One region of the Paenibacillus sp. CAU 1782 genome, then DNA from elsewhere that is predicted to be linked to it. Evidence: riboswitches for the same ligand, from Rfam matches in the RefSeq annotation. Region 1 holds a riboswitch; the other holds the start of a gene.
What was found. Region 1 has a riboswitch for cyclic di-AMP ahead of ACX93W_RS09845 (hypothetical protein). Riboswitches for the same ligand answer to the same signal wherever they lie in the genome.
Positions count from the first base shown of each region.

Region 2: linked by a shared signal. The riboswitch ahead of ACX93W_RS27100 (C40 family peptidase) and the one ahead of ACX93W_RS09845 (hypothetical protein) in region 1 are both predicted to bind cyclic di-AMP.

Region 1 is NZ_JBTOLL010000002.1:183,563-187,987, forward strand. Features, by position in the region: gene ACX93W_RS09830 (Glu/Leu/Phe/Val family dehydrogenase) at 1-63, shown strand, start outside; gene ACX93W_RS09835 (hypothetical protein) at 78-395, shown strand; gene ACX93W_RS09840 (aldolase catalytic domain-containing protein) at 635-1,594, opposite strand; cyclic di-AMP (ydaO/yuaA leader) riboswitch at 2,547-2,723, shown strand; gene ACX93W_RS09845 (hypothetical protein) at 2,725-3,177, shown strand; gene ACX93W_RS09850 (ABC transporter permease) at 3,386-4,168, opposite strand; gene ACX93W_RS09855 (ABC transporter permease) at 4,175-4,425, opposite strand, start outside.
Region 2 is NZ_JBTOLL010000031.1:407-4,831, reverse strand. Features, by position in the region: gene ACX93W_RS27105 (glutamine--tRNA ligase/YqeY domain fusion protein) at 1-1,316, opposite strand, end outside; cyclic di-AMP (ydaO/yuaA leader) riboswitch at 1,548-1,696, shown strand; gene ACX93W_RS27100 (C40 family peptidase) at 1,701-2,183, shown strand; gene ACX93W_RS27095 (GNAT family N-acetyltransferase) at 2,347-2,826, shown strand; gene ACX93W_RS27090 (EAL domain-containing protein) at 2,789-4,012, opposite strand.

The DNA of each region.
Region 1 (4,425 bases):
TGCTACGTCCATGCCGTCATGAAGCTTTCTTCCGTTTTGTACAGACAAGGCAAGCTTTATTAAGGAGTTGGGACGAAATGGAAGTTGAACAAATCGCGTTAACCCGCATCGCCATCAGCAACGGTCAATGGGAGACGCTGGAGCTTGATTTTTCCGAGGCCAAGCTGCTTCTGGTTACGCAATACGGCGACAAGCTTTGGTACATCGACGTGGACGGTGTTGCGAACAGCGACGTGCTGGACTGGTTTGCCGCAAGCGAGGATATTTCCGTCACCATGGAGGCGGAATCCGGGGATGGAGAAGCGCTGCGGGGCGCCGGATATCTGCACCCCAACACGCTGCACCGGGCCGCGGCTATACGTGGCGTGGGCGAGTTAAAGCGCCAGAATATCTAACCAGCGTGTTTAGGCTGAATTTGATGTTCAGCATAGATTTTGCCGCCAGACATGCTTTTTAATGGAATGTGGACTTTTTGAACAACCTCTTTAAGTCAAAAAAAGCCTCAAGTCCCTTGCGGGGAGCTTGAGGCTTTTGGCTGTGCAATGACCTGATTTCTGCTGGCGTGATGCTTTTCCAACATCGTACTTATTGTACCACTGATGTACAGACAACCGTTCCAACGTCAGGCCGGGAACTACTTATTCGAAATTTCCGGAGTAGTCAGCTGATCGTAAAAATCAACGGCTTTGTCCTTGTTCTCCGAAGCGCGGAGCGCCATGGCGGAACGTGGGTGCTCGTCCAGAATGCCCGTAATCATATAAGGAATGATGTAGCCCCACTCTTCCTTCTCGCGAAGCGGAATCATGAATTTTTCGATCATGTCCAGAACGGGACGAACGTTGTATTTGGTGTTTTGCAGTTCGGATACAAGCAGCTCGGTATTGCAATTGCCCGCCGCGCGGCCCATGCCATAGACAGATGCGTCAAGCAGCTCTACGCCTTTGCCTGCCGCCAGCAGCGTGTTGGCAAAGGCAAGCTGAAGGTTGTTATGAGCATGTACGCCAAGACGCTTATTCGGCAGGTGCTGGCGGAATTTGTCCACCAGGTAGCCAACATCGTTTGGCTTCAGGCTGCCGTAGGAATCAACGATGTAAACAACGTCAACGACGCTTTCGTTAATGCGTTCAAAGGCTTCAACCAACTGATTTTCCATCACATTGGACAATGCCATGATGTTCAGCGTTGTTTCGTAGCCGCGATCATGGAAGGTTTGAACCAGTTCAAGCGCTTTGTCCACGTCTTGAATATAACAAGCCACGCGAATGAGATCCAGCATGCTTTCGCTGCGCGGCAAAATATCATTTTCGTCCACTCGCCCGATATCAACGAGTGCGGAGAGCTTGGTATTGCCTTTGTTCGGCAGTACCTTTCTAAGGAAGTCGTCATTCAGAAACCGCCAAGGTCCAGCGCTGTCGGCTCCTTTCAGAAGCTTGGGAGAATTTTTGTAGCCGATTTCCATATAGTCAACGCCGGCTTCGTTCAGGCTATTATACAAATGCTGCACAAACTCCACGCTGAAGTCCCAATTATTAACGAGGCCGCCGTCGCGAATGGTGCAATCGACGATTTTGCAATGGCTAGTTTTCGAATGCATACTGCTGCTCCTTTGATTTGAACATGAGTTCATTTTTACCTTACATCATACTTGAAAAAGACGGGGAACGCAAAGCTTTATTGCCTATTTTAAAGCGGATAGACGTCAATCTATTCCTTAACGGCAATGCCGTTGGCTCCTTTGGACTCATCTTCGGCGTTAGCTTGTCATTCATTTACTATCAGTCATCTGCTCAAACACCGAAAAACAATACACCGCCGGTTTGTTTAAGCGGATAATGCCGGTTTAATCCATGGGTGGGGGGCTTCCATAATCCCCACGACAGCGTTTGATCTTTAACGGACATCCATGACCACAAGAAGCCGTTTTTCATTAATTTCCGCTCTCTAACGGACAATTTTGACCGTAAGAACTCATTTTCACTCCATTTTAGCTGGATTTGAGCGCTAATGGACATGAATGTCCATTTGATTGTGGTAACTTGGCGATTTGCTGCTCTAACGGTCATGGATGACCGATACACACGCACATGAACATCCATATGCACAAGAATAAGCATATGCTCTCCACGAACCCTGGAAAAATCCAACAAGAAAATGAACCTTTTCCTCTTAGAACAACGCAGTCCGGGCTGAAGTTGCGTTTTGTATAAATCCTTGCATAAACACCGATGCTTTTGATGCACTACACGATGTGTTTGGTGTCTTTCGTTTCCCTTAAAGATAGGCTCAAGGTTGGGGCTGTAACTAATCCGGTCCAGCTACGCGGCCGTCAAAGCGGGTGTTTTGGTAGTTGATTTGGCAGGTCCTTTGGCACGTGCTTTGGAGTTGTTTTGACAGGTGTTTGACAGGTGTTTTGGCAAGTGCTTCAACAGGTATTTTGATAGGTGTAATGAGACACATTTTGGGGACTTTTGTGCTATTTTTGCGGGAGATGGACAAAGGACATAAACTCAAGCATTTACAAACGAACGGTTTAGAGCTAAAATATTATGTAAACAACGCTGAATTTTTCCGATTGGAAAAAGCGGGGGAACCAAAGCGACCGGAATCCGCATACGCTCATGTATGACGTTTTCTTCGCAGGGGTGAATCCAGATTTATCTGGTAGGGCTTCCTCTCTAGCCCGAATCCGACAGCTAACCTCGCAAGCGAACAAAGGAGAGATGTATGATGCTTTGTTTATCGCTGCATGATTCCCCTTACCCGGAGCAAGATCCGGGGCACCTGACCGTCTCCAGAATTGAAGTTTTCGTTATTCCCGCACTGGCAATTGACAATGAAGGATACCGTGTATGCCTTCGCTTGACAACAGAACATGGATACGGATGGAGCGAGGTCTTCCTGGCTAAACAAGATTACGTCTTTTTCGAGCCGGAGTCCTGGGGTAAACAATTGCAAAGCTTTATCGGCCGTTTTCCGCTATCCTCCCTCACGACAAGACTGACGGAGATGATTGCCGGAAAAGCCGATGCCGACAACCGCGCCTTTTCGCTGTTTGCTGCCGCACTTGGCTCCATTCAGCAGCAATACGCCTCGGGTATTGCCACCGTCTCATCGACGGTTCCCGTGGAAGAATCCGTTTTGCAGCTCAGGTCCATTTCGTACATCTCGTTGGATTAATGAATAGACAAGGCAAAGCCCCCGTTACCGCACTCTCCCAGGAGCCGGCGGCGGGGGTTTGCTGTTTGTCTTCAACGACAGTGCTTGATTCCTTTTAGGTAAACTTGTTTCCTTCCAAGTAAATAAGAATCGTTTGCTTTTACGTTTGTGTTCATCGGGTTGGCAAAACAACACTGCTCTTTTGAGCGTTTGTGCCAATATACAGCATTTACGAGCCGGTCGAACGGTAATGTCTGATGCCAATTTGCCAGATCAGCAGACACGGAAGCAGGAATAACGCCCCGCCAAACGGAGTCAGCAGCAGCTCTGCCGTGCTGCCTTCCCGTTTATCCAGCAACAACATTAACGGCAAATAGCTGACGCAGGCAAATGGAATGATGTACGTAAAAAACTTCCTTACCCAAGCTTCGTAAATACCAAGCGGATATTGCGCCATTTCACGGCCGCCGTCGGTAAATACGTTAGCCAGTTCCAATCCTTGAACCGACCAAAAACACATCGTCGCCGCAAGAATAAAAATACCGGTAAAAACAAATACGCCGTTCACGACCATCAGCAGCAGCGCCAGCAGCTTGGAAGCCGTCCAAAGCTCCGGCAATTGGCTGATCGACCATGCCAATACCGCTCCTCCCTGAATGAGGCGGCCAAATCGGGTGAACTCGAAAGCAGAGCCAAGCACCTGCACAACCGTTCCGCGCGGCCGCACAAGCAAACGATCGAAGTCCCCTTTTACCACAAGGCCGGAAAACACGTCAAACCCTCGCGCAAAGCATTCGCTCAGCGAAAAAGACAAATGAATGACCGCGTAACAAAGCGCAACCTCAAAAAACGTCCAGCCCTTCAGGGTGCCAAACCGTTCAAACATAAAATAAACACCTGCAAATACAGTAAACGGAATCAGAAATTGCCCCGCTGTCAGCATGAGGAAAGACATCCGGTATTGCAGCTGGCTGCGGAAGTGAATGCTCAAATATTTGAAATACAATTTCATGCGCCTTTACCCTCCCTGTACGACAACGCTGCGCAGCGCCCGACGCATAAGCCACTGCCCAAACGCGGCCAGCGCCAAAATCCAGAGCAGCTGCAGCCCGATGCCGGAAATAGCTTCGTTTACGGGAATATGACCGCTGTAAACCCGAAATGGAAAATCCGCCGTAAAACGGAACGGCAGGGCGTATACGATGCTCTGCAGCCACTCCGGCATAAGCGGCACGGGAATGACAAGACCCGCTAAAAATTCGCCGATTA
Region 2 (4,425 bases), on a different contig from region 1:
CAATGCAGCTCCACAACCTCGCCATGTTCATCCTTAATGACGTCTTGACACGTAATGAAGTAAGCATGCTTCAGCCGAACCTCGTTGCCAGGGAACAAGCGGAAATATTTGCTCGGCGGATTTTCCATAAAGTCGTCCCGCTCAATATAGATTTCACGGGAAAACGGAATTTCACGGCTGCCCATTTCTTCGTTCTCGGAGTTGTTTTCGGCAGGCAGCAGTTCGCTTTGTCCTTCAGGGTAGTTGGTAATGACCACCTTGAGCGGACGAAGCACCGCCATTGTGCGCAGAGCCTTCAGCTTCAGGTCTTCCCGGATAAAATGATCCAGATATCTTTCATCCACTACGCTGTTGCTTTTGGCAACTCCAATTTCGCGGCAGAACGAACGAATGGATTCCGCTGTGTAGCCGCGGCGGCGCATGCCGCTGATGGTCGGCATCCGGGGATCGTCCCAGCCGTCCACGATTCCTTCGTCTACCAGCTGCTTCAGATAACGTTTGCTCATAACCGTGTTCGTGACGTTCAGGCGAGCAAATTCATATTGGCGCGGCACCGACTCCATCTCGCATTCCGCGATGGCCCAATCATACAACGGACGATGGTCCTCGAATTCCAGCGTACAGATGGAATGAGTAATACCCTCGATCGCGTCGCTGAGCGGGTGGGCGTAATCGTACATCGGATATATGCACCATGCATCTCCCGTGCGGTGGTGATGGGAATGGGAGATCCGGTAAAGCACGGGATCGCGCATTGTAATGTTGGAAGAAGCCATATCGATTTTGGCTCTCAGCACTCGCGCTCCGTCCGGGAACTCCCCTGCGCGCATTCTGGCGAACAAATCAAGGTTCTCCTCCACGCTCCGGCTGCGGTAAGGACTCTCCCTGCCCGGCTCCGTCAATGTGCCCCGCATTTCGCGCGTTTGCTCCGCTGTCAGATCGCAAACATAAGCTTTGCCTTTTTTGATCAGCAGCACGGCGCGATTGTACAGCTCTTCGAAATAGTCGGACGCAAAACGAAGCTCCTCCCAATCAAAGCCCAGCCAGCGCACGTCTTCCTGAATCGCGTCGACATATTCCGTATCCTCTTTTACCGGATTCGTATCATCGAAACGAAGATTTGTTTTTCCGTTAAACTCATCCGCCAATTCAAAATTCAAGCAAATCGATTTGGCATGGCCTATATGCAAATAACCGTTAGGCTCGGGCGGAAAACGGGTTATGATTTCCTGGACGCGGCCTTCCTTCAAATCTTCCACAACTATATTTTTAATAAAGTTTGAGGATGATGTCTTGTTCTCGACTGCATTCTCCATCGCGACCAACCTTCCTTAGCGCATTAATGATAACTTTTAACTTTTATATCCCTTTATAATACACAAAAATGGCTTAAAATACACTTCCGCCGGACTGCTGGAGGCAGAGAAATTGCTATTAATCGGGGGCATCTGTCAATTCGCCCTCCGCCATTTCTGAAAGTTTATTAGAATCTTCTCACATTCAACACGAAACTACAATTACACATTAATATAAGATTTAGAAATCTGAACTACATACAGCCTAATTCCCTATCGGGAAACGGGGGAACCACTTTGGGTGAATTGATTTCGGCTGCTGCTCTGCAGCTCCTGCGAGATCATAGGGAACCTTCAACCGAACCCCACAGCTAACCTCGTCGGCACCGGAAGGAGTTTCATGATTTGAAGAAGAAACTTAGCGCGGTACTATTCGGACTTGTCCTACTGTTGGCCTTCCAAGCTGGCAGCGCTTTCGCAAGCTCCGAAATGGATGGCATTATCGATGATGTGATCGGAGTCAAATATCAATACGGTGGCACATCCACCAGCGGATTTGATTGTTCCGGCTTCACCGGTTATGTCTTCGCCAAAATGGGCATTGATTTGTCCCGCAGGTCGGTCGACCAAGCAAGCCAAGGCGTTAAAGTAGCCAAAGCCGATTTGAAAGCCGGCGATCTTGTGTTCTTCGACACAACGGGCAAAAACAATGGCAGCATTTCTCATGTTGGCATCTATGTAGGAGACGGTAAATTCGCTCATGCTTCCACCCGTATCGGTGTAACCATTGATGAGCTGGATTCCTCTTACTACAAATCCCGCTTTGTAACCGCTCGTCGCATTATGGACGACAAAGCTTTTGACAAGTACGCAGTAGCGGCTCAATAAGCCGTCATGCAGCAGCCCCGTGCAGACCTTGCACGGGGCTTTTGCGTACGGCCGAGCATCGTGGATCTATTGCTGGTATACTGAATATATGAACAATAACAATCACTTATTCCCACCCGCCAATCAAAAAACAAACAGTGAGATCGAGCTGGCAATGATCCCAATGGAAGAAACACACGCTGCTCTTGTTTGCCAGTGGGCCTATGAGCCCCCTTACCATATATACAACTTCCCGGCATGGGCCGACATGAAAAAGGACGAGATCGAATTTGGCGATCCCGTCCTGCGCAAGGAGCAATATTGGGTTGCAGTTGATGAAGCCGACGAGTTGATCGGCTATGCTCAGTTATTCCCGATGGGAGGGGTCACCCGCCTCGGCCTTGGCTTGCGGCCCGATTTGCGCGGGATGGGCAGAGGCTCGCGGCTTGCTCAATCGGCTGCCGCATTAGCCCTGTCTCTAAAACCCGGCAACGAGGTGGACCTGGAGGTTCTAACCTGGAACAAACGTGCCGTCCGCGCCTATGCCAAAGCGGGGTTTATCATTACGGATACTTATTACCGTCCCCTTCTTCACGGAGATGTGGGAGAATGCCACTGTATGGTGTTTAACCCGGATTATCGCGGCTATCCACAAACAGAATGACCCAATCCCTTACCAGCACGGATATCGTGCGAATCCATTCGCGCGTATCCAGATCGGTATAAGCTCGGGATACAATAGAGCGGCGCTGATGACTTAATTGCACCAGATTGGGTATGTAATAGGGACGCCAGCTCCAGTTCACATTCCTGAATTGCTCTTCTCTCATCCAGCCTCCCCCGCCTTGATCCCTGCGAAAATTGGCCGACAGCTGAATGCCTTCGCCATTGCATATGTACACTCTCATGCAGCTTTCATCCAGAGACGGCAGCAGTCTCTCCAGCCATTCATCCGTATCCGCCGCGATATCGTCCCGCCCTACAATGTCCAGGAGCTGATCGGCGATTTTTTCCGCATGATCATGCCAATGCCGTTCCTTTATGGCATGACGCTTCAGATTGCTGGCCAGTTCCGCCTCAACGAATGGCGCAAATGCTTCGGGCTTCAATAGCTCCCGCTCCGCTTTGGCAAAAAGAAAACCTTGTACGTATCTGGCTCCGGCCTGAATCGCCCGCTCCAGATCCTCCTTCGTTTCAACGCCTTCAAATAACAACGATGCGCCAATCTGCTCCGCCAGCTCCGAGAAGGAGCGCAAAACGCCGAAGTACCCGTTATGGGTTCCGCTTTTTTTCACCATGTGCATATCGATCTTTAATAGGTTGGGCTGAATCTGGGCGATTCGGTCCATGCTGCTAAACCCGCTGCCTACATCGTCGATAGCGACTTGACAGCCGCTGGCGCGGTACCGGTCAATAACGCTCCGCAATATCTCCATAGGCCCGTTAAAGCTTTCTTCGGTAATTTCAATAACGACTCTATCAGGGGCGAGTCCGTATTCCTCCAGCATAGCTAACGTTTGCAGCTCTTCGCTAGCTCCGTCATGATATAGCCACTCCGGTTTAAAATTCAGGAATAGCAGGGGTGGATTCTCTTCTTTGCTAATTCGCCGGACCGCTGCTTCGCGGATATAACGATCCACTATCAGATGCTCCTCCATGGAAATAGAGTCATCGGCGAAAAATGGCCCCAAGCTTCGCACAACGCCGCTATCCACCATTCTACCCAACACCTCATAACCCGCAATACACCGGGTATCCATGGCAATGATGGGCTGGTAATGCGGCCTAATGAGCCCCAGCGGCAAACCTCCCGGCAGCGGATGAGGCATTTGGTTAGGAAAATGGGTCATCACGCTCACCTCTATGTCACGATGATGTTAGTTTCTCTGTCATAATGAACATCTTTATTGTACGAGAGAGAAAATCTATTGTAAAGAAAGTTATGGGCAAGAAAATGCGGGGACATCCGAATCACAACACTTGGGAGGGACTTGATTTTGAAAACACGGACTAAAATACGCTGCCTTTGCACTCAAGCACTGACTGCGCGACCGACACCAGGAACTGCTGACTGCATCCCCAGGCGTTGGCGGCAAGACGGCCTTCAGCCACTCGTCACAAGCAGCTAAACTGCAAAAAAAGTCAGACCCTTTAAGGGGCCTGATCTTTTCCTAATGTAATTGATTTAGCCGAATTACTGTATTAACTTCCACACTGTCTGAAGGGTGCGAAAAAGTCAGATATGATGTACAGCAAGTAAGTT